2 regions of the Leucobacter komagatae genome follow, and region 2 is predicted to be linked to the other one. Evidence: riboswitches for the same ligand, from Rfam matches in the RefSeq annotation. Region 2 holds a riboswitch; the other holds the start of a gene.

Region 1 (11,482 bases), on a different contig from region 2:
GTCGCGTTCGTTCCGCCGGCCTTCACGAAGGACGCTGCGATTGAGGCTATCGACGCGAGCATAGGCCTCCTCGTTATCATCACCGAGGGCGTGCCCGTAAAGGACTCGGCTGAGCTCTGGGCTCACGCTAAGGCCACCGGCGGCAAGACCCGCATCATCGGCCCGAACTGCCCCGGCATCATCACCCCGGGCGAGGCTCTCGCAGGCATCACGCCTGCGACGATCACCGGCAAGGGCCCGATCGGCCTCGTGTCGAAGTCGGGTACCCTCACCTACCAGATGATGTACGAGCTCCGTGACCTCGGGTTCTCGACCGCGATCGGTATCGGCGGTGACCCCATCATCGGCACCACGCACATCGATGCGCTCGAGGCGTTCGAGAACGACCCCGAGACCAAGGCGATCGTGATGATCGGCGAGATCGGCGGCGACGCTGAGGAGCGCGCGGCTGAGTACATCAAGGCGAACGTGACGAAGCCGGTCGTCGGCTACGTTGCCGGCTTCACCGCGCCCGAGGGCAAGACGATGGGCCACGCTGGCGCAATCGTCTCGGGCTCGGCTGGTACCGCGCAGGCAAAGAAGGAGGCCCTTGAGGCCGCAGGCGTGAAGGTTGGCAAGACCCCGACCGAGACCGCTGAGCTGCTGCGCGCTGCGTTCGCACAGCTGTAAACGCGCAGCGTTTACAGGCGAACCAGCGCCGACGGCCACTGCGTCGGGCGTTCGCACAGCTGTAAACGCGCAGCGCACTACGCACAGGACCCCGTCGGTACATGCCGGCGGGGTCCTTTGTGTACTCGCGCTCAACCTCGCAGTCGCCGCAAAACACATCATCCTCGCTCCAGCACATGCTTTTGGGGCGAAATAGCGTGTGCCGAAGCGAGGATGGTGTGGTTGAGGTACAGCCTAGAACGCCGCGGGAACCTCGTACTTCTCAAGCACCGCGCGCACTTCGTCGCTGTGGAACGCCTTAGCGAGGGCTTTCACCTCGGGGGAGTCCTGGTTGTCAGCGCGGCTGACGAGAGACACCGCAAACTGTGGATCCTGCTCCACGGCGATCGCGTCGTCGCCTGGGACGAGGCCGAGCTGACGCGCGAACGTGCCGTGCAGGAACACGCCATCGGCCTCAGGGTATGCCGCGTTCAGCTGCATGAGGTCGACCTCAGTGAACTTCAGCTTCTTCGGGTTCTCCGTGACATCGGCGACGGTCACATCCCACTTGTCGACCTTGGGGTCGAGCTTGATGAGGCCTGCGTCTGCGTACATCTGGAGCGCCCGCGCCTGGTTCGAGAGGTCCTGCGGCACGACGATGTGACCGTTCTCCGGGATGTCAGCCATGCTGTCGTGCTTGCTCGAGTAGGTGCCGACGACGGTGAGATAGACAGGCTCGACCGCGACGAGTGAGGCGTTGTTGCCAGCGTTGAACTCCTCCATGAACGGCGGATGCTGAACGAAGTTCGCGTCAAGCTCTCCGGCAGCGAGCATCGTGTTGGGCTGCACGTAGTCGGCGACCTCGACGAGCTCGATCGTGTAGGGCGCCTCAATCGCCTCGGCCGCGGCCAACACAACGTCTGGCATCGGGGTGGTCGTGGCAGCGACCTTGAGCACCCGCGGTTCTGCGGGCGCAGCCCCGCCATCGCCCGAGTCAACCGTCGGGCCGCTCGCGCAGCCCGCGAGGGCGAGCGCGCCTGCGGCGAGGGCAGCCGCGGCGGCCACCCGAATCGTACGGGTCTTGTGGGAGCGGATCATGATGTGCATCCTTCCTGATGCTGATGAAACTGATGAAGCCTGAATCTGGGGGGGAAACTGATACCGCCGCGCCTAACGCTTGTCGAGCGCGCGTGACACCCTGTGGCCGAGGGCCTGGAGTAGCACGACGCAGGTGACGATGAGCAGGATGGTGAGGTACATGAGGGTGAAGTCGTAGCGCTGGTAGCCGTACCGCATAGCGAAGTCCCCGATACCGCCACCGCCGACGACGCCAAGCACCGTCGAGTACGACACGAAGCTCACCGTCGCCGAGGTGAGCGCGTAGACGAGGCCCGACCGGCCGTCGACGAGCAGGAAGCGGAAGACGGTTTGCGGCACCGTCGCGCCCATCGCGGCCGCCGCCTGCCACAGGCCACTCGGCAGCTCGAGGAGGATCTGCTCGGTCAGTCTGGCGTAGATCGCGACGGCGACGAAGGCGAGCGGGAACGTGGCCGCGACGGTGCCGAAACTTGTGCCGAACACGAGCCGAGTGAGCGGGATCATAAACACAACGAACAGCAGGAACGGGAACGATCGCACGACGGTCACGTAGAGGTCGGCGACGAGCCAGACCTTGTGGTTCTCCAGCAGACCACCGGCGCGGGTGAGCGTGATCGTGACCCCGAGCGGCAACCCGATGAGCACCGCGAACACGATCGAGGCGAGCACCATGTACCCCGTCTCGGCCATCGCCGTCGCGATCTCGGCGCCGTGCTCGCCGAACACGCGGCCGAGTTCCGAAATGATCGCGTTCATGCCGTGAGCTCCGCGCGCACGTGCTCGAGGTAGCTGTCGCCACGAGCGGCAGCGGCCGCGGACACGGGGAGGATCTCGCGAAGCCTGCCCGCCTCGAACACCGCCGCGGTGTCGCAGATCGCCTTCACTGCGTCGAGTTCGTGGGTCACGAGCACGATGCTCGTGCCGAACTCGTCGCGGGTGTCGCGCAGGAGCCCGAGTATCTCGCCGGTCGTGTGGGTGTCGAGCGCCGAGGTCGGCTCGTCGCACAGCAGCAGCGTCGGGCTTGTCACGAGCGCGCGGGCGATCGCGACGCGCTGCTTCTCCCCGCCGGAGAGCTGCGCTGGAAAGTGAGCCATGCGGTCTGACAGGCCAACAAACTCGGCGAGCTCGTCCACGCGCCGGTGGTTGCTCTCGCGCTGCAACTTGAGCGGGAGCGTGATGTTCTGGCGAACCGTGAGGTTTGCGACGAGATTGAACGACTGGAAGACGACACCGATGCGCCGCCTCGTCTGGTTCAGCTCGCGCTTCGTGAGCGTCGCGAGGTTTACGCCGTCGAAGAGCACGGTGCCGCGCGTCGGGTGGTCGAGCCCGTTCATGTGGCGAAGCAGCGTCGACTTGCCGGCGCCGCTCTCGCCCACAACGCCGAACACTGACTCGCGCGGTACGTGGAACGTGACGTCCTCGAGTGCGGTGACGGCGCGGTCGCCGTCGGCAAACGTGCGGGTGACGCCCTGGAACTGGATCGCGGGGAGCTGCGAGTGAATCATCGCGTGAGCATTCGTGCTGGTCTGGCCTTCGAAGGGGGACGCGGTGGCAGGGAGGTCGCGGCCGTGGCGTCGTCAAACGTTATTCTTGGATCCCGTCTAACATATGGGTAAGGTGGTGAAAACGCAACCGAAGGAGCCCGCTGTGTCACTCACGCCAGCGCAGACCCAGGCCAACACCAGCCCGGCGCTATTTACGGCAGTCGCCCACAATCTCACCGGCGCGACCGGCGAGAGCTGGATCGACGGCGGGCTCGCCGTGCGCGTCGTCTCCCCGCTGGGCGGTCAGCCCTCCCGCTCGCCTGCGGGGTCAGGGGCGGCCCCGACGAACCCCGAAGAACTGCTCGCCCTGTCGTGGGCGACCTGCCTGAACGCCGCGGCTCGCGTCGTTGCGGGGCCCGGCGTGGAAGTGGCAGCCCGGGTGAAAATCTCGCTGCATGAGCGCGCGGGCGACGGCTACGAGTTTGCCGGTCACGCCGTGCTGACGTTTGAGGGCAAATCGGGCGGCGAGGCCGACAGGCTCGCCGCTGCCGCGCACGCCCGCTGCCCGGTGTCGCGCATGCTCGCCGGCGGCTCGACGGTGACGGTCACCGCCGCACACGGCGAGTAGCCGCCCGGCAGGGGACAACAGAGGCCTGCCGCGGTCACACGGCGCAACACACCGGCGGGAACTGCGCCTCGTCGGCGATACTTGACCTATGAGCGAGCAGCACACGGTCCAGGGAGCCCACCTCGTGGGAAGCATCAACTTCGACGACGCGGAGACGACGTTCAGGGTCGCCGCCGAGCACCTCGGGCCGTTGCTCAAGCGCATCCCCGACGGTGAGGTGGGGGAGCGGTTCCACTGGATCCTGTTCCAGGCCGACAGGCTCGGGGAAGCCGACGGCATCGAGCGCGTTGGGGACACGCCGATCCCGCTACGCATGCTTGATATCCGGCCGGTGAAGCTCGCCGAGGGCGTGACCGCGGATGAGGTCCAGCTACCACCGCTCGGGTACGCGGCTGCGGCCCTCGAATCGTGGGCAACATTCTCTGAGCTCAAGGCCGCGGGGGTCATCCCAGCTGAGACCCGCTTCCAGGTCTCGCTCCCGACGCCGCTCGGCGTCGTCGCGAGCCTCGTAGCCGCGAGCGACCGCGAGGCGTTCGAGCCGCTTTACGAACGCGCGCTCGCCGCAGAGCTCGCCGAGATCCTGCGCACGATCCCGCACGGTGAGCTTGCGGTGCAGTGGGACGCCGCGCTTGAGTTCGCGATCCTTGAGGGACTCACCGGGTTCACGGGCGAACGGTACGAGTGGTTCTCCGACCCGTGGGCGGGCACCGCCGAGCGGCTCGCCCGCCAGATCGACAGGGTTCCCACTGACGTCGAGGTCGGCGTTCACCTCTGCTACGGCGACGTCGCCGAGAAGCACTTCGTCGAGCCACGCGATGCAGAGCACCTCACCCGCTTCGCAAACGCGGTGCTTGAGCGGAGCGCGCGCGGACTCACCTGGCTCCACCTGCCCGTGCCTATCGAGCGCGACGACGCCGAATACTTCGCTCCGCTCGCGGCGCTGAGCCTGCCCGCGACGAGCGAGCTCTACCTCGGGCTCGTACACCGCGAGGACGGGGCAGAGGGGGCGGGCCGGCGCATTGCTGCGGCCGCGGGCGTCCTTGAGCGCGACTTCGGCGTGGCGACCGAGTGCGGCTTCGGGCGCGCCCCCGAAGGCACAACCGTCCCGCTGTTCGAAGCGCACCGCGCGGTGGCCGCAAGCTGGTAACCCGCGCGTCATCGCCGGGTAGACTTTCGGACGATGAGAGCAATACTGACCGGGATCGTCGCGACGATTGAGGCCATCGCGGTCGCGCTGGCGTCGTTGGTCGCGGTCGCAGCCTATGCGTTCCTCGTCTGGTGGCTCGCGTTTGGCCTCGCGGCTGAACCCTCGGCGGTGTTTGGCGGCGCGGGGGCCGCGTGGCTGCTCGCCCACTTTTCGCCACTCGCGGTGGGTCTCTCGGCCGAGGTCATGCAGGTGCTCGGCTTCGCGCCAGAGCCGCTGCAGTTCGCGATCTCGCTCGCGCCGCTCGGGATCACGGCCGTCACGGCCGCCTTCGCTGGTCGCGCCGGGTGGCGCTCAGCCGCGCGCGGTGGGGCTGGCGCCGCGGGCGTGCTCGGAGGCGCGATCGGGTTCGGGGCCGTTGCCGCGATCCTGCACGCCGTGATCGCCCACTCGGGCGACGTGACCGTCGCCGTCGGGTGGGCGGCGTCGGCCGGCGCGGCCGCCCTCGTGTGGGCGGTTCCCTCGGGCGTCGCGTACACCGTGCGCGCCGCGCGCGACGAGCACGGGTGGTGGCTCGCGGCCGTCGGCGCCGTCGAGACCTGGCTCGGACGAATCGGGATTAAGGGCCCCGCGGCGTTCCCGCACCGCGCGGGCCAGGCCTTCCGACTCGCAGCGATGTTGCTTGCTGCCTACGTCGGCCTCGCGGCCCTCGGACTGGCCCTAGCGCTACTCACGCGATTCGCGCTCGTGATTGCGGCGTCAGAGGCGCTGCAGCTCGACCTGTGGGGCACTGTGCTCATGTTTGTACTGCAGGTCGCGCTCTTCCCGGTCTTCGTGATTTGGAGCGGGGCGTGGCTCACGGGCTCAGGCTTCGCGGTGGGAGTCGGCAGCTCGGCGTCGCCGTTCGGGCAACTGCTGGGACCCATGCCGGGCATCCCCGTGCTCGCCGCGATTCCTGACGGCTGGGGGAGCGTCGCGGTGATCGCTCCGTTGCTGCTCGTGCTCGCTGGCCTCGCTATCGGCATCGCGCTCGGAGAGACCGCCCGCCGCCAGTCGCTCGCGGTGGTCGCATCCCAGGTCGTCGCCGCGGCCGTAGTCTCGGGGGGAGCCATCGCGCTGCTCAACTGGGCCGCCCGTGGATCTCTCGGCCCAGGCAGGCTCGCCGAGGTCGGGCCGAACGTCTGGGCTGCCGCGGGTCTCGCAGCCCTGGAACTCGGCGCTGGCGCCATGCTCGGAGCCCTCGCGGCTCGCGCTGACCTCGCCCGGCGGGTCATGGATGGGCCAGCCGAGGTGAAAGCGCGACTGGGGCTCGGCGACGAGCGCCACGAAGTGGCACCCGAGAGCGTGCCCGCTGACGCGGCCGGCGCCGCGGCAGCGCCCGCGTCTGTGGCCGGTGGGTCGGGGGCCGGTTCGTCTGTGGCCGTTGGGCCCGGGGCCGTTGGGCCAGACAAGATCGGCGAGACCGGTGAGCATCTTGCACCGGTGTCGCCCCTCGTGCCGCGCTCGTGGCAGGCTGCCGGGTCGGCGGACGACAGTGACGATCAGCTCACCGAACCCCTCGAGTTCGATGTTGAGGCCGGCCTCGATACTGACTTTGATGCCGACGCGACGGCTGAGCAGCCCGACTTCGCCGCAACGGCGTCGGCAGTGGAGGCGGCGGCGGCCGCGGCTGCGGCGGTGCGCGAGGCCGAACTCTTCGACCAGCACGAGGCGGGCAGAGCCCCAAACAGCACCACAGACAGCACCACTGAGCAGGGCGAATCTGACGCGGGCGGCACGTCCGCCGGTGCTGACAGCCTCGGTGCTGACAGCCTCGGTGCCGACAGCCTCGACCCCGACGCGCTCGTCGAAGCGTACTCGTGGGACGCGGTCGACCTCACGGAGGCACCGAAAGACGAGGGGAAACGGGCCGGCTGGCGCTGGCCGGGCCGAAAAGGCTAGGCTAGGGGAGCAATCCACGGGAGTCCCGACGCGCGGGGCTGAGAGGGAGCACGCGTGCTCCGACCGTTCAACCTGATCTGGTTCATGCCAGCGGAGGAAGGACTCTTCTCGTTATGCGTACTCTCACGCACTCAACCTCGCACGCCCGCTCACTCTCTCGGGCCCTCGGCCTGCTTGCGCTCCCGCTCGCCGGCGCGCTCGCCCTTATCGGTTGCGCCGGCGGCGACCCGGAAGGCGGCGGCGCTAGCACCGGCGGTGACGCGGGGAAGGTCTCGCTCGTCGTCCACGACAGCTTCGTCGACGGGAAGGAGTTCGCGAAGGCCGCGAGCGCCGCGACCGGATACGACGTCGAGGTCGTCACCGCGGGCGATGGCGGCGAGCTCGCAAACAAGCTCGTGCTGACCAAGGGCGCACCCATCGCCGATGCGTTCTTCGGCATCGACAACACCTTCGCATCGCGGCTCATGGAGAACGACGTTGTCGAGTCGCTGCCCGCCGACATCCTGCCCGCGCGGGGCGCGGCGATCGTCGCCGAGCTCGACGGCCAGAAGGCTGAGTCTGCGGAGGTGCCGCTCGCTCCGATCGATATGGGCGCAACGTGCGTGAACATCGACACGGCCTGGTTCGAGAAAGCGGGGCTCGCGGAGCCCGCGACGTTCGAGGACCTCGCCGACCCTAGGTACAAGGATCTCGCCGTGCTGCTCGACCCGACGGCGTCGAGTACGGGCGCATCGTTCATGATCGCGACGATCGCCGCATTCGGCGAAGACGGCTTCGTTGACTACTGGAAGAGCCTCGAAGGGAACGGCGCGCGCGTCGTGCAGGGGTGGACCGAGGCGTACAACACCGAGTTCAGCGGCGTCAGTGAGACGGGCACGAGGCCCATCGTGGTCTCGTACTCGACGTCGCCAGCCTTCACCGTGAACGAGGACGAGACCGCCTCGAACACCCGCGCGCTGCTCGACACCTGCTCGCAGCAGGTCGAGTACGCGGGCGTGCTGAAGGGGAGCGCGAACCCCGAGGGCGCACGCGCGGTCGTTGAGTACCTGCTCTCGGAGGAGTTCCAGTCGGGCATCGCCGACAACATGTACATGTACCCGATCGACGAGGCTGTCGAGCTGCCGTCGAGCTGGGCGAAGTTCGCACCGCTGCCCGCTGCGGGCCAGTCGCACGACCTCACGTCGAAGGAGATCCAGGCTGGCCTCGACGGCTGGCTTCGCACCCTCGGCGACGCGGTCGGCCTCTAGCCGGCACGCGATTCGAACGAGGGGAGAGCCGCCGTGCGCGCACTGATCCGGCGCCCGCTTGGGGCGCTCGGTTGGACGCTCGCGGCGGCGATCCCGCTCTGCTTCGTTGGACTGTTCTTCCTATGGCCGGTCGCGGCGCTCGTCGCAACCGGCCTGACGGACGGTGCTGCGCTTGACCTCGGCGGTATCCCCGAGGTGCTCGGCCTCGACCGCAGCTGGCGCGTACTCGGCAACACGCTGACGCAGGCGAGCCTCGCGACGGCGCTGGCGATCCTGCTCGGCGTTCCCGCCGCCTACGTGCTCTACCGGCTCGAGTTCCGCGGCCGCGGTGTGCTCCGCGCGATTCTGACGGTGCCGTTCGTGCTCCCCGCCGTTGTCGTTGGCGTCGCGTTCACCGCGCTCTACGGGCCGGGCGGTGCCCTCCACTGGCTCGGGCTTGACCGCTCACTCACGGTCGTGGTGCTCGCGCTCGCGTTCTTCAACGTGACCGTCGTCGCCCGCACCGTCGGCGGGTACTGGGCGCAGCTCGACACTCGCCAGGGGCAGGCGGCGCGCACCCTCGGTGGGGGGCCGGTGCGGGTGTTCATGACGGTCACGCTCCCCGCGCTCGGCCCAGCGCTCGCGTCAGCGGCGGCGCTCGTGTTTCTCTTCTGTGCGACGTCGTTCGGCGTCGTGCTGATACTCGGCGGGCGCGAGTTCGCGAACATCGAAACCGAGATCTACCGGCTCACGGTGCAGTTCCTCGACCTGCGGTCGGCGGCCGTGCTGTCGCTCGTGCAGTTTGCCATCGTTACTCTCGCGCTCGGCGTCTCGGCGATCCTGCGCGGGCACAGCGAGCGACCGAACGAGGCACGCAGCGAGGTGCGGCCACCCCGCCGGAGCGACGCGCCGGTCATTGCGGTGTTCGGGGCGACGGTGCTGCTGCTTCACGTCCTCCCGATCGGGGCACTCGTGCGCCGCTCGCTCGCGGGGCCCGGCGGCGTCGGGTTCTCGCTCGAGAACTATCGCGCGCTCGTCGACCCGCCGCCATCGTCGCCGCTGCACGGCTCCGTCTTTGACTCCGCCGCGCTGTCGCTCGGCATCGCCTGTATCGCGACGCTTATTGCGGTCACGCTCGGCATGGTCGTCGCGCTCGTCGTCTCGCGCAGGCCGCGGTCGCGCGCACTCTCGCGGGGGATCGCGGTCTACGACGCGGCGATCATGCTGCCGCTCGGCATTTCGGCGGTCACGCTCGGCTTCGGGCTGCTGCTGACGATGCATCGGCCGTTCGGTATCGGGTTCGACCTGCGCACATCGGTCGTGCTCATCCCGATTGCGCAGGCGCTCGTCGCACTGCCGCTCGTGGTGCGGACACTGACGCCGGTGCTGCGCGCGATCGACCCGCGCACGCGGGAGGCCGCGACGATGCTGGGCGCTTCACCGCTTCGTGTGCTCGGCACGATCGACCTCGCCCTGCTCGGGCGGTCTGCGGGGCTCGCGCTCGGGTTCGCGTTTGCGGTGTCGCTCGGGGAATTCGGTGCGACGGCCTTCCTCGTGCGGCCCGATGCGCAGACGCTACCGGTGGCGATCGCGGCGCTCGTGGCGAACCCAGACCCGGCGAGCTACGGTGCCGCGCTTGCCGCCTCCGTCGTACTCGGTGCGCTCGCGGCTGGGATTATGGTCTTTGCTGAACGCTGGCGTGTTGACGCCGGAGTAGGAGGAAGCTGGTGAGCGCACACAGCGGAGTGGAAGCCGGGGCCGGGGCCGGTGCGTGGGCTGGGGCCGGCGCCGGGCTTGTCGTTGACGGAGCGAGCGTCGCGTACCGGCGGGACGAGCCGATCGTGCGAGACGCGAACTTCGCGGTCGGTCGCGGCGAGGTCGTCGCGCTCCTCGGGCCCTCGGGGTGCGGCAAGTCGACGCTGCTGCGGGCGATCGCCGGGCTTGAGCCCCTGTCGTCTGGAACCGTGCGCTGGGCCGGCGAGGACCTCGCCGGGGTGCCGCCGCACAAGCGCGAGTTTGGGCTCGTGTTTCAAGACGGGCAGCTGTTCTCGCACCGCAGCGTCTCCGAGAACATCGCGTATGGGCTCCGCGTCAAGCGCTGGGCGAGGGCGCAGCGCGACGCCCGCGTCGAAGAGCTGCTGGCCCTCGTCGGCCTGCCGGGCTTCGGCTCCCGCGCCGTCACCGAACTGTCGGGTGGCCAGCGCCAGCGGGTCGCCCTCGCCCGGGCGCTCGCGCCGAGCCCGCGCCTGCTGCTGCTCGACGAGCCGCTGTCGGCGCTCGACCGCGAGCTGCGCGAACGGCTCGCGCTCGACCTCGCATCGCTCCTGCGCGAGACCGGCACCACGGCTATCCTCGTCACCCACGACGAGGGCGAGGCAGCCACGATCGCCGACCGCGTGCTGCGGATGCGCGAGGGGCGGGTCGCCGAGTGAGCGCGCCAGTATCGCCCGAAGCGCTCGCGGGGCGGCTGGAAGCGAGGATCCGGCATCTCGCGGTTGGCGCGCAGGCGACGGCAGGGTGGCCGCGGGTGCTGTTCATTGACGGCAGATCAGGATCCGGGAAGACCTCGCTCGCCGAAACCCTCGCAACCGCCCGTGTAGCCGGGGGAGCGGAGCGCCCCAGAATCGTTGGCATGGACGAGATCTACCCCGGTTGGGACGGCCTCGCCGCGGGGAGCGCGATGGTCCCGGAACTGCTGCGCACTGGACGCTACCGGCGCTACGACTGGTACTCGGAGAGCTTCACGCCCGAGGTGACCCTCGAGCCGGGAGGATCCCTGATCGTCGAGGGGTGCGGCTCGGTGAGCGGCGAGGCCCTCGCCGTGGCTCGCGCCCTGGGCAGCGTTTACACGCTGTGGGTCGAATGCCCCGACGAGCTTCGCCGAGAGCGCGCGCTCGCACGCGATGGCGAGACCTTCATCCCGCACTGGGAACGGTGGGCGGCGCAGGAGGTCACGCACTTCGCCCGCACCCGGCCGCTCGCGCGGGCGAATGAGGTCGTGCACGTGGGGCGGTAAGAGCGCCTGGCTGGCTGCTTGGCTGGCTGGCTGCCTCCGGCGCCCTGCCGGCTTCGCCGCCACGGTCTGGGAACGGCATTCCCTATGCCAAACTTCGCCCGGTCGGGCATACGAAGCGCTGAAGACAGACGCTGTGACGGTGGTGCGGCCGTGACGGTGGTGGCAGGGCAGCGCTGGCTGTGACGGCATGCCGAGGCTAGTGCACCGAGAACCCGCCGTCGACCGCGAGCGACTGGCCGGTGACATAGGAGGCGGCGGGGCTCGCGAGGAACACCGCGGCCCCTGCGAAGTCCTCTG
Region 2 (11,482 bases):
CAGCTTCCCCGACCTCACTGCGCCCTCAGGCGTCGAGCTGCTCGCGCTCGACGACGTCGGCGTCACCGGTCGCCTCGCTGGCCCGATCTCGCTCACGCTGAGCAGGGGCGACAGACTCGTTGTGACTGGGCCGAACGGGGCCGGGAAATCGACGCTGCTCGCGGTCGCTGCTGGTGATCTCAAGCCCACCTTCGGGCGAGTTGGCACCCACAATGAGGCGCGAATCGGGTGGCTTCGCCAGGAATCCCTTGTGCCCGGCGAGCTCCACGCCGCCGACGTGTTCGCGGATGTCATCAGCAAACTCGTCGCCCGCGGCAGAGTGCACGAGGAGGAGGCAATCGGGCTCTCACAGCTGGGCCTGTTGCGCCCGGCGGAGGTGGCAAAGCGCGTGAGCGAACTGTCGATGGGTCAGAAACGACGACTCGACCTCGCGCTCGTGCTCGCGACGCGCCCCAACCTACTGCTGCTCGACGAGCCCACAAACCATTTGTCCATCGCGCTCGTAGACGAACTGACCGAAGCGCTTGGCGCGACCGAAGTCGCGGTGGTGCTGTCTTCTCACGACCGCCAGCTGCTGCGCGACGCCGCAGCGTGGCCGCAGCTGGTGCTCAGCCCGGCAACCGGCTAGCGGTCGAACTGTGGGTCGGTCGACCTGTGGGTCGGTCAACCTGCGGGTCGGTCGGCCTGTGGATCGGTCGGCCTACGCCGCTAATCGACCTTGACGCCGCACCAGGGAGGGCAGCTCCGCCAACGGGAACGCTGTCCTCCCCCAATGCGAGACTTTTGCCGTCGCATCGTTCATACTGTGGCTATGGGATCAGCGTTGACCACCATCGGATTACCCGTCGCCCTCGGCATCATCATGCTCGGCCTCGGCCTGAGCCTCCGGGTCGGAGACTTCACCAGGATTGCGAAGCACCCGCGGGCGGTGTTCATAGCGCTCGTGTGCCAGCTGCTCATCCTCCCCGCACTCTGCTTCGGCCTCGTGCTCGCGTTCAACCTCTCGCCGGTACTCGCGGTCGGCATGATGATGCTCGCGGCCTCACCCGGCGGTACTACTGCGAACCTCTACAGCCACCTGTTCCGCGGCGATGTTGCGCTCAACATCTCGCTCACGGCCCTGAACTCGGTCATCGCGGTCTTCACGCTGCCGCTCATCACGAACCTCGCGATCGCCCACTTCATGCCCGGGGAGGAAACGCTTGGTCTGCAGCTGTCGAAGACGATCGAGGTCTTCGCGATCGTGCTGCTTCCGGTCGCGCTCGGCATGTTTGTACGGTGGCAGTGGCCGACCTTCGCCGACAGGATGGACAAGCCCGTCAGGGTCGCCTCGGTCGTCATCCTGATCGTCGTCATCGCGGGCGCGATCGTGTCGAACCTCGACATGCTGCTCGAGAACCTCGGCCAGCTCGCGCTCATCACGGTGCTGTTCTGCCTGCTGAGCCTGAGCGTCGGCTTCTTCGTCCCGAGGCTCCTCAGGGTCGGGCGTACCCAGGCCATCGCGAGTTCGTTTGAGATCGGCATCCACAACGCAACGCTCGCCATTGTGATCGCGCAGACGGTGCTCGGCAACACGGAGCTGTCGCTCCCGGCCGCCGTCTACGGCGTGCTCATGTTCTTCGTCGCGCTCGCGTTCGGCTTCGGCCTCCGGGCGGCGTACCGCCGGGTGGACGCAGCCGAGGGTGCGGCAAACAGCGCCGCGGCGAGCTCTGTCTAGTTGAACATGAAGGTCGACGCGCAGGTGCCGAAGGCGATCACGAACACCGCGAAGATCGCCATCGTCACCCAGGCTTTCGCGGGGACCTGCTCGGGGTTGTCGTCGACGAGTTCGGCCTCGGGCTGAACGCTACCGCGCTCTGCGGTGTCGGGCTGGGTGCTGTCGTTCGGGGTCATGCGGGGCTCACAATCCGTGCGATATCGGAGACCATCGCGACCGTGAGGATGACGAACACGATCACGATGAACCAGGTGTACATCCACTTGCCGCGGTGATCGCTGATCCAGAAACGGCGCACGCTCACGACGCCGTTCACCGCTGCGACGACGCACAGCGCGATGCCGATGGGCGCGGCGAGCACGCCGGCGACGCCGAGGATGGGCACGAGGATCGGGATCAGCAGGTAGGTGATGAGGCAGCGCACGCCCGAGATGATGAGCGCGACGCGGAAGTTACGGTGCGCATCACGGTTGATGAACGGCGTCTTCTTCGCGCCCTCGACGCGCAGGAGGCGGCGCATGAACCGGTCAGCAGCCGAGCGTTTGACCTCCGGCGCCACCGCCTCGGGAGTCGCTGTTTCGACGCCTGCGGGTGCGGTCTCGGTGTTCGCGATAGCCATTGACTCTCCTGCTTGAGCTTCGGCGGCGGGCCGCTCAGGCCCGCGTTCTCTGCGAAATCCTAACAGCCTTTCCTTGACACGTCTGATCTGGCACCCAGGTTGACGCCACAGCCCAGCGGCCCCGCGGCTCAGCACCCTCGCGCCCCCTACAGCTCTACGACGCCGCCCGCCTCGACGTGCCAGCGGCGGTCGAGCCGCACCGTGTTCAGCATGCGCCGATCGTGCGTGACGAGCAGCAGCGCGCCCTCGTAGCTTTCGAGCGCTTGCTCGAGCTGCTCAATCGCGGGCAGGTCGAGGTGGTTCGTCGGCTCGTCGAGCACGAGCACGTTCACCCCGCGCGCCTGCAGCAGCGCCAGCCCGGCGCGGGTGCGCTCACCTGGCGACAGGTCACCCGCCGGGCGGAGCACGTGGTCGGCCTTCAACCCGAACTTCGCGAGCAGTGTGCGCACATCCGCCGACGTCATCTCGGGCACGAGCGCCTCAAACGCGTCGGCGAGCGGCTCACTGCCCGCAAACAGCGATCGGGCCTGGTCGATTTCACCGATCGCGACCGACGTGCCGAGCGCGGCGCTCCCCGAGTCGGGCTCCTGCCTGCCGAGGAGCAGCCGGAGCAGCGTCGACTTCCCGGCGCCGTTCGGCCCCGTGATGCCGACCCGCTCCCCCGCGTTGAGCTGCAGCGACACCGGCCCGAGCGTGAAGTCGCCCTGCCTGGCGACCGCGCCGTTCAGCGTCGCGACGACGGAGCTCGACCGGGGCGCCTGCCCGATGGTGAACTCGAGCTGCCACTCCTTGCGCGGCTCCTCGACCTCTTCGAGGCGCCTAATGCGGCTCTCCATCTGCCGCACCTTCTGCGCCTGCTTCTCGCTCGATTCCATCGACGCCGCGCGGCGAATCTTGTCGTTATCGGGCGCCTTCTTCATCGCATTTCTCACGCCCTGGCTTGACCACTCGCGCTGCGTGCGGGCCCGCGATACGAGGTCTGCTTTCTTCGCGGCGAACTCCTCGTAGTCGTCGCGCTTGTGCTGGCGGACGATCTCGCGCTCCTCGAGGTACGCGTCGTAGCCGCCGCCGAACACCCGGTTGCTGTTCTGGGCGAGGTCGAGCTCGAGCACCTTCGTCACGCAGCGCGCGAGAAACTCGCGGTCGTGGCTCACGAGCACCGCGCCGCCGCGCAACCCCTGTACGAAGCCCTCGAGCCGCTCAAGGCCATCGAGGTCGAGGTCGTTCGTCGGCTCGTCGAGCAGCACGATGTCGAACCGCGACAGGAGCAGCGCGGCGAGGCCGACGCGCGCTGCCTGGCCGCCCGACAGCGAGGTCATGAGCGCCTCGGGGGCGAGCCCCAGACCCAGCTCGGCGAGCACGGCCGGGAGGCGTTCTTCGAGGTCGGCCGCGCCGCTCGCGAGCCACCGGTCGAGCGCCGCGGAGTACACGTCTGCGGGATCCGGATCCCCCGCTCCCTGCGCGGCGGGGTCTCCGAGGGCCTCCGCCGCCCGGTCCATCTCGACCGTCGCCTGCGCGCAGCCGGTGCGCCTGGCGACGTAGGCGGCGACGGTCTCGCCCGCGACGCGCTCGTGCTCCTGCGGCAGCCAGCCGACGAACGCGTCCTGCGGCGCGAGCTGCACGGTGCCCGACTGGGGCACGAGCTCGCCCCCGAGGATGCGCAGCAGCGTCGACTTCCCGGCGCCGTTCACCCCGACGACCCCGACGACATCGCCCGGGGCGACAGTGAGGTCGAGGTCTTCGAAGAGGGTGCGGTGCGCGTATCCGCCCGCGATCGCCTGGGCGACGAGAGTTGCAGTCATCATGCCAGCTTACGCACTGCCGCCGAGCCAGCCGAGCAGCCTGCGCGCGGCCCCGCGGTCGCCCCCGTCATCGTGCTCGCGCAGCCTGGTCGCCGCGTCGGGTCGCTCTTCGACGTGCACGATGCGCCCGGGCCGCGCGCTCAAGACGAGGATCCGATCGGCGAGCAGCAGCGCCTCGTCAATGTCGTGCGTGACGAGCAGGATCGGCCGACCGTCGCTCGCCACGATGCCCGTGAGCCAGTGCTGCAGCTGTCTCCGGGTGAGGGCGTCGAGCGCGCCGAGCGGCTCGTCGAGCGCGAGCACCTTTTGCGGCATCAGGAAGGTGCGCATGAGCGCGACCCGCTGGCGCATGCCGCCCGACAGCTCGTCGGGCCACGCCTCGGCGTTCCCCGCGAGCCCGAAGCGTTCAAGCAGCGCGAGCGCCTCCGCCCTCGCCGTAGCGCGGTCGCGGCCGCAGGTCTCCGCCCCGAGCGTCGCGTTGTCGAGCACCCGCAGCCACGGGAGCAGGGCGTCGCGCTGCGGGTGATACGCGACCCCGCCGGGCTTGCCCGACAGCTGCGCCCCGCCGAGGAGCGCTCGCCCGGAGGTCGGGGCCTCGAGGCCCGCGAGTAGCCTAAGCAGCGTCGATTTCCCGCAGCCGCTCGGCCCGAGGATGGCCGTCAGTGTGCCGGCCTCGGCCTCAAACGAGACGTCCTCGAGCACGGGCACGCCGCGCCCCCGGCGCGAGAACCAGCCCGCGCCGGGCTGCGGGAACGCGTGCGAGATCGACTCGACCCTGAGGGTGCTCACGCTAGTCGCCCGGCAGGTACTCGTTGGTCCATGCTCCCTCGACGGGCGAGGCGTCGTCGAGCATTTTCGCCTGCACGAGGAAGTCGGTGAAGGTCTGCCACACCGTCTCGTCCATCTCGCCAAACTTCCCCTGGGCGGTGAAGCGGGGCGCGTAGTAGGCGACCGCGCGTTCCACGAGCCCCTCGTCGAGCTCGGGCGCGGCTTCAAGGAGCGCCTTGGCGCCCGCGGCGGGGTCACGCACGACCTCGTCGTAGCCTCGGCTCGTTGCGTTGAGGAAGGCTTCCGCGGTCGCCGGATCCTTCGCCATGTTCGTGGCGTTGCCAACGATCACGGGCGTGTACCAGTTCGGGATGCAGTCTTGGTGGTCGGCCATCGGCAGAATCACCACGTCGTCGGCTGCGGCCTTCGCGCGCTGCGCGTCCCAGCCGCCGAAGACCCAGGTCACGTCAAACTTGCCCTGTTCGAGGCCCGCGAGGTAATCGACGTTACCGATCTCGATGAATTCGACCTCCTTTGGGTCCCCGCCGCCGCAGGTCGTGAGCGCCGACATAATCTCGGTCTCGAGCGCCCCGCCGTAACCGCCGTAGGTGAGGCCGGCGAGCGAGCTCAGTTTCTCGCTGAAGCCCGAGCGCTTCACGCCCATGAGCACCGAGTCGTTCACGGGCAGGAGCGTCGCGACCGCCTCGAGGTCCATCCCGGCCGCGCGCGCGGGCAGCAGCGACTCGGCCTGCGAGATGCCGAACTCTGCGCGGCCCTCGGCGACCGAGGCATCGGCCCCGATCCCGTCGCCCGGTTCAAGGATCTCAACGTCGAGACCGGCCTCCTCGTACAGCCCGTGATCCTTCGCGTAGTAGATGCCCGCGTGGTGCGCATTCGGCGTCCAGTTGAGCATAAGCGTGACGGGGGTGAGCGCGGTTCCCCCGGCGGCCGAGCCGCCGTCGGTGCCACCGCCCCCGTTTGCCCCGGGGCCCGACGCGGCGCAGCCCGCGAGCAGCAGCGAGCCTGCGAGTGCCGCGGCGACCCCGGTGCGGCGCGCGGCGGTCGCGGTCGTGGCGGTTGCGGCCTTCGAGAGCTTTGTGGTCTTCGTGGTCTTTGTGTGAGCGGCCATGGTTAGACGCCCTTTCTGTTGGGTGTGGATCGGAACCGCGCCAGCACGGTGTCGCCGATCAGGGATGCGAGCCAGAAGAGCAGCACGCCGAGCACGGCGATGACGCCGACCGCGGCGAAGAGCTGATCCATCCGGTAACTCGCCTGTGAACGTTGGAGGTAGACGCCGAGCCCGATGGAGGAGCCCATCCACTCGGCGATGATTGCGCTAAACACGACGTAGCTCGCGGCGACCTTCGCACCCGCGACGATCGCGGGGATCGCCCCCGGCAGCCTCACCCGGCGCAGCACCGTGAACGGTGACGCACCCATCGAAACCAGCAGGTCGACGAGGTACCTGTCGGCGTCGCGCATCGCCGCGCTCGCGCTAATCGCGATCGGGAAGAACGCGCCGAGCGCCACGACAAGGATCTTCGGGAACGCCCCGAACCCCATCGCAGAGATGAGGATCGGCGCGAGCACGACGGGCGGGATCGCCTGGCTCGCGATGAGCAGCGGTTCTGCCGCCCGTCGCAGGGTGGCGGACAGGCCAAGCGCGATCCCGATCGCGACGCCACCGAGCGCCCCGAGCGCGAAACCCGAGAGCGCGATCTTGAGCGTCGCGGCGAGGTGCGAGCCGAGCAGCGCCCGATCGCCCCAGCCCGCCGCCCACACGCTTGAGGGCGACGGGATGAGGTACGCGGGCACGCCTGTGAAGCGCACGAGCAGACCCCACGCGAGCACCAGGCCTGCGACGGCGAGGAACACGGGGAGGATCTGCCGCGTGAGGATTCTCACGGCGGCCGGCGGGCTAGTGCGTGATGCGGGCGGCGAGGTCGGTCATCGAGGCTTCGATGACGTCGTCCTTCGCTTCGAGGATGCGGAAGTGCGTCATCACGCGATCGGCCCCGGCCGTAAGCGTCGCGTCGTGCAGCTCGCGCATGAGCGGCCACAGCTCGTCAGCCGGTCCCTGAATGGTCGTGCCGAGCGCGCCGACCTCGTATTCGAGGCCGCTCTGCTCGATGACGCGAATCGCGCCTTCGACGCAGCTGTACCGACCGTTTTCGTCTCCCATGGGAGTGGGTGAGACATGAACATGGATCAACATAGTGACCGCTTCCCTCCGCTCGTGCTAACGAGATCAGGTTCCTGGGGTGGTTCGCCTCATTCGGCAAATCTCAGCCCGTTCGGGCCCCCCCAGCGGATGTGTACTGGAACCCTCAGCATAGCGACGAACCCAGCGGTCGGGTCAAGCGCCGGAGTGTCGGCGTGCTGGCGCGCTGCGTCGCGGCCCTGTGACCTCAGCCCTGCAGCCCTCAGCCCTGTGCGGCGCGCTCGCCGATGAGCGCGAGCGCGGCGTCGATGCTCGCGACCGCCGCATCCGGGGTGACGCGCACGAGCGCGACGGCAGCGATCACGAGGCCCGTGCAGACATCGGCAAGCACGGCCACCTCGGTGTCGGCCGCTGCCGGAAACCTGGCGGCGACGCCGTTCGCGAAGGCTCCCCGCAGCTCAGCCCGATAGTCGGCGATGACCCGTGAGACGGTGGCGTCCTGCGAGATCGGCGCGCCCGCAGCGTTCACGAGCAGGCAACCGCTCGTCGCGGCCGTCGTGCCCGCATCGAGGAGCGCCGCGCGCAGCCCGGCGAGGTACCCCTCGAGCGCGCCCGCGGCGACCGTTGGGGCGGTGAGCGGCGCGAGCCGGGGGCGGATGACCTCGGTCAGGTAGCTCTCGATGACGGTCTCAAACAGCCCCTGCTTCGACCCGAACGCGTGGTAGATGCTCGAGCGCTTCAGCCCCGTGGCCGATTCGAGGTCAGGGATCGAGCTCGCTTCGTACCCGTTCGCCCAGAACACGCCTCGAGCCGCGCGCACGACCTCCGCGGTGTCGAACTGCTGCGTGCGACCCATACTGTCTCCTCAAAATGATTGCGCGAACGCCCCTCTCGTTATATTGTACTGACCGTTACAGAATTTTGCGAACGCGGCCCGCGGCCGGCGCTCACCGAGAGAATCGAGCCACCCATGATGATCACAGGCCTTGTGCTGACCGGTATTGCGGCACTCATCCACGTGTTCATCTTCTACCTCGAATCCATCGCCTGGACGAGCGCGCGGGCGCGCCGCACGTTTGGCACGGGCACCGTCGAGCAGGCCGAGGCGCAGCGCACGCTCGCCTTCAATCAGGGGTTCTACAACCTGTTTCTCGCGGTCGCCGTGTTCCTCGGCATCGTCGTCGTAGCGCTGGGCAACGTGCCCGTGGGGGCAACCCTGGTCTTCACAGGCGCGGGCTCTATGGTCGCGGCAAGCCTCGTGCTTGGCCTCTCGTCACCAGACAAGCTTGGCGCCGCAGCGAAGCAGGGCCTCGTGCCGGCGCTCGGCATCATCGCGCTGGCGATCGGTCTCCTCGGGTAGCCGGGCGGCCCCCGCATCCACCTCCCGCTTTCACGTACCCCACCTCACAAAGGAGCACACATGAGTCAGTCAACGAGCACCCAAATTCGCCTCGCCCGCCGCCCCACAGGCTGGCCCGTGCACGAAGACTTCGAGACCGCTACCGTCGAGTACGGCGATCTCGCGCCTGGCGAGGTGCGGGTGCGCAACGAGTTCGTCTCGGTCGACCCGTACATGCGCGGGCGCATGAGCGATGCCCGCAGCTACGTTGCGCCCTACGAGCTCGGCGCCGTGATCTCTGGCGGGGCCGTCGGCAGGGTCGTCGAGTCAGCGAACGATTCACTGCCCGTCGGCACCGCCGTCTTGCACCAGCACGGCTGGACCGACGTGGCGCAGGCCGACGGCGCGAAGTTCCGGGCACTGCCCGAACTCGCCGGAGTACCGCTCTCCGTCCACCTGCACATGCTCGGCATGACCGGGCTCACCGCCTACGTCGGCCTCACGACCATCGCGGGCCTGCGCGAGGGCGACACCGTCTTCATCTCGGGCGCCGCGGGCGCCGTCGGCACCGCCGCAGGCCAGATCGCGAAGCTCTTGGGCGCTGGCAGGGTGGTCGGGTCGGCAGGCTCGCCAGAGAAGGTGGCGCTGCTGACCGAGAAGTACGGCTACGACGCGGCGTTCAACTACAAAGACGGCCCGGTGCGAAAGCTGCTCGCAGAGGCAGCGCCCGACGGGGTCGACGTGTTCTTCGACAACGTCGGCGGAGACCACCTCGAGGGCGCCCTCGCCGCGATGAACGACGGCGGTAGGCTCGCGCTTTGCGGTGCGATCGCCGCGTACAACGCCACCGAGCGCCCCGTCGGCCCCTCGAACATGGCGAACATGATCACTCGCGCACTCACGATGCAGGGCTTCACCGTCGGTGCGCACTGGGACAAGCTGCCCGAGTTCACCGAACGCATGTCCGCGTGGTTTGGCGAGGGCAAGATCGCCTACGACGAAACCATCGTCGACGGCATCGACAACACCATCGACGCGTTCCTCGCGATGATGCGCGGCGCGAACACCGGCAAGATGCTCGTTCGCGTGGGGGCAACCGAGTAGCGGCGGGCCCCGCAAGGATTCCGGTCGGTGAAGCTACGCGGGCGGCGTCAGCCCCGACGCGACAGCAAGGTCTTGCCACGACATACCCGTGCCCTTGAAGACGTTCGGGCGGCTGGGGTCGCGCACAATCTCGCCCCGCACGAGGCCTGCGAGGGGCTGCATCGAGTTGACGTCAAGGTTCCCCTCGGCCGCCGCCATGATGACGTCGCCGGCCTCGCGCAGCGCGGTCGCCTGGTCTTCGACGACGACGAGCGCGCGGCCCATGAGGTCGCCCGGGATCTCGCGCCTGTCGGGCTCGTGCGAGCCCATCGCGGCAACGCAGGCGCCGTCGCGCACGAGCGAACCGTCAAACACCGGGTCTTTTGCCGACGTCGCGCAGAGCACGATGTCGGCTTCGGCGACGTCCGCGGGGGTGCCGACGCTCGCCGAGATCCCGAGCTCGGCGAGCTTCGCCACCGCTGGTGCGGTGCGCTCGGGGTTGCGCCCGACAAGCTTGATGTCGGTGAGCTCGCGGATGCGCGAGAAGGCGACGACGTGGTCGATCGCCTGCGGCCCGCTACCGAACACGACGAGACGCTGCGCGTCGGGCTCCGCGAGCCTGTCAACCGCGACCGCGGTGGTCGCGGGCGTGCGGATCACCGTGAGCGCCGACCCGTCAACGAGCAGCTGGGGAGTGAGGGTCTCAGCGTCCATGAGCAGGTAAAGGGCCTGAATGCGGGGCTTGCCCTTCGCAGGGTTGTCGGGCGAGACCGACGCGATCTTCACCCCGACCGACTGCCCGAGGCTCGACGGCATGAGCAGCAGGTGCCCCGCCCCAGCGTCAACCGACTGCCTCGCGGGGTCATCGGCCGGGTCGAAGCCCTCCAGCAGCGCGCGCTCGATGAGGCCGCGCGCGGTGTCTGGGTCGATCTGGGCGCGCACGTCCGCGGCTGAGAGGAACGGCAGTCCGGTCGGGGCAATCATGGAGTTCTCCTTGCTGGCTGGGTGGTGAAGGGGTTCGGCGAGGGGCGGCTGCCCGAGCCTAGAAGCGGTTCGCGGAGACGCCCCGCAACAGCTCGGGCACGGGGCCGCCACCAACGAGGTCGGTGATGAGCTTGCCCGTCGTGGGCGCCAGGCTGATGCCGAGCATGACGTGCCCCGTCGCGACAAGCACGTTCGGGTGCTTCGCGAGCGCGCCGATGATCGGGAGGCCGTCTGGCGTCGTCGGGCGCAGCCCCGTCCACGGTTCGGGGGCACCGTCGATGTCGGGCCAGCCCTCGAAGTATCCGCTCACACCGGTGAGGATACCGCCGGCGCGGCGACGCTTGATCGACTCATCGACGCCGGTGAAGCCCATCGTGCCAGCAAGTCGCACCTTCGTGTCGAGCGGCGTGATCGCCACCTTCGCCTCGGCGAGGTAAATCGGCTTCGTCGGGCCGCCGGGCACGACCGGGAAGTCGTAGCCGTAGCCCTTGCCCGACTGCAGCGGCACGCGCTCGCCGATGCCGCGCAGCACCTCGTTGGTCCAGGCGCCAGCGGCGACGACGACTCGGTCGGCTCGGAGCGTCTCGGCGCCCACCTGTACGGAGACGCCACCACCGGTGGCCTGCTCGAGCGATGCGGGCGCGCCAAGCCTGAGCTCGACGCCCTCGCGCTCGCAGGCCGCCGCGAGGCCGCGCACGAACGAGCCGGGGTCGACCGAGCGGTCGCCCCGCGACTCGATGCCGGCAACCACCCGGTCTGAGAGCACGGGCTTGTGCGCCTTCAGGTCTGCCTCGCTCATGTGGTTCCACGAAAACCCGGGCAGCTTGCCGTCCAAGAGTTCGAGCTCGGTGACCCGGCCCTCGACCTTGTGTCCGTCGGTGAAGAGCATCGACAACGGCTGCTCGTGCTGCTCGAATTCGACGCCCTCGGACGCGAGCTCGTCAAAGTCCGACAGCGCCGTCGCGCTGAGCGCGGCGAGCACCGCCGACCCCTCGCGGAAGCGCGCGTC

Evidence for each region. Region 2 has a riboswitch for thiamine pyrophosphate ahead of FB468_RS14795 (thiamine-binding protein). Riboswitches for the same ligand answer to the same signal wherever they lie in the genome.
Region 1: it holds a riboswitch for thiamine pyrophosphate, as region 2 does, so the genes downstream of both, FB468_RS15425 (thiamine ABC transporter substrate-binding protein) here and FB468_RS14795 (thiamine-binding protein) in region 2, are expected to answer to the same signal.

The regions. Positions count from the first base shown of each region.
Region 1 covers NZ_VFON01000002.1:128,869-140,350, reverse strand. Annotated here, with positions in the region: gene sucD (succinate--CoA ligase subunit alpha) at 1-669, shown strand, start outside; gene FB468_RS15455 (MetQ/NlpA family ABC transporter substrate-binding protein) at 904-1,746, opposite strand; gene FB468_RS15450 (methionine ABC transporter permease) at 1,819-2,502, opposite strand; gene FB468_RS15445 (methionine ABC transporter ATP-binding protein) at 2,499-3,251, opposite strand; gene FB468_RS15440 (OsmC family protein) at 3,394-3,858, shown strand; gene FB468_RS15435 (hypothetical protein) at 3,947-5,005, shown strand; gene FB468_RS15430 (cell division protein PerM) at 5,039-6,943, shown strand; TPP riboswitch at 6,950-7,059, shown strand; gene FB468_RS15425 (thiamine ABC transporter substrate-binding protein) at 7,057-8,190, shown strand; gene FB468_RS15420 (ABC transporter permease) at 8,224-9,900, shown strand; gene FB468_RS15415 (ABC transporter ATP-binding protein) at 9,897-10,601, shown strand; gene FB468_RS15410 (nucleoside/nucleotide kinase family protein) at 10,598-11,185, shown strand; gene FB468_RS15405 (SDR family NAD(P)-dependent oxidoreductase) at 11,382-11,482, opposite strand, start outside.
Region 2 covers NZ_VFON01000001.1:3,271,912-3,283,393, reverse strand. Annotated here, with positions in the region: gene FB468_RS14835 (ABC-F family ATP-binding cassette domain-containing protein) at 1-628, shown strand, start outside; gene FB468_RS14830 (bile acid:sodium symporter family protein) at 812-1,717, shown strand; gene FB468_RS14825 (hypothetical protein) at 1,714-1,893, opposite strand; gene FB468_RS14820 (hypothetical protein) at 1,890-2,336, opposite strand; gene FB468_RS14815 (ABC-F family ATP-binding cassette domain-containing protein) at 2,483-4,138, opposite strand; gene FB468_RS14810 (ABC transporter ATP-binding protein) at 4,148-4,927, opposite strand; gene FB468_RS14805 (ABC transporter substrate-binding protein) at 4,929-6,035, opposite strand; gene FB468_RS14800 (ABC transporter permease) at 6,038-6,811, opposite strand; gene FB468_RS14795 (thiamine-binding protein) at 6,825-7,121, opposite strand; TPP riboswitch at 7,115-7,222, opposite strand; gene FB468_RS14790 (TetR/AcrR family transcriptional regulator) at 7,330-7,923, opposite strand; gene FB468_RS14785 (DUF1304 domain-containing protein) at 8,038-8,427, shown strand; gene FB468_RS14780 (NADP-dependent oxidoreductase) at 8,488-9,510, shown strand; gene FB468_RS14775 (ornithine cyclodeaminase family protein) at 9,544-10,473, opposite strand; gene FB468_RS14770 (NAD(P)/FAD-dependent oxidoreductase) at 10,532-11,482, opposite strand, start outside.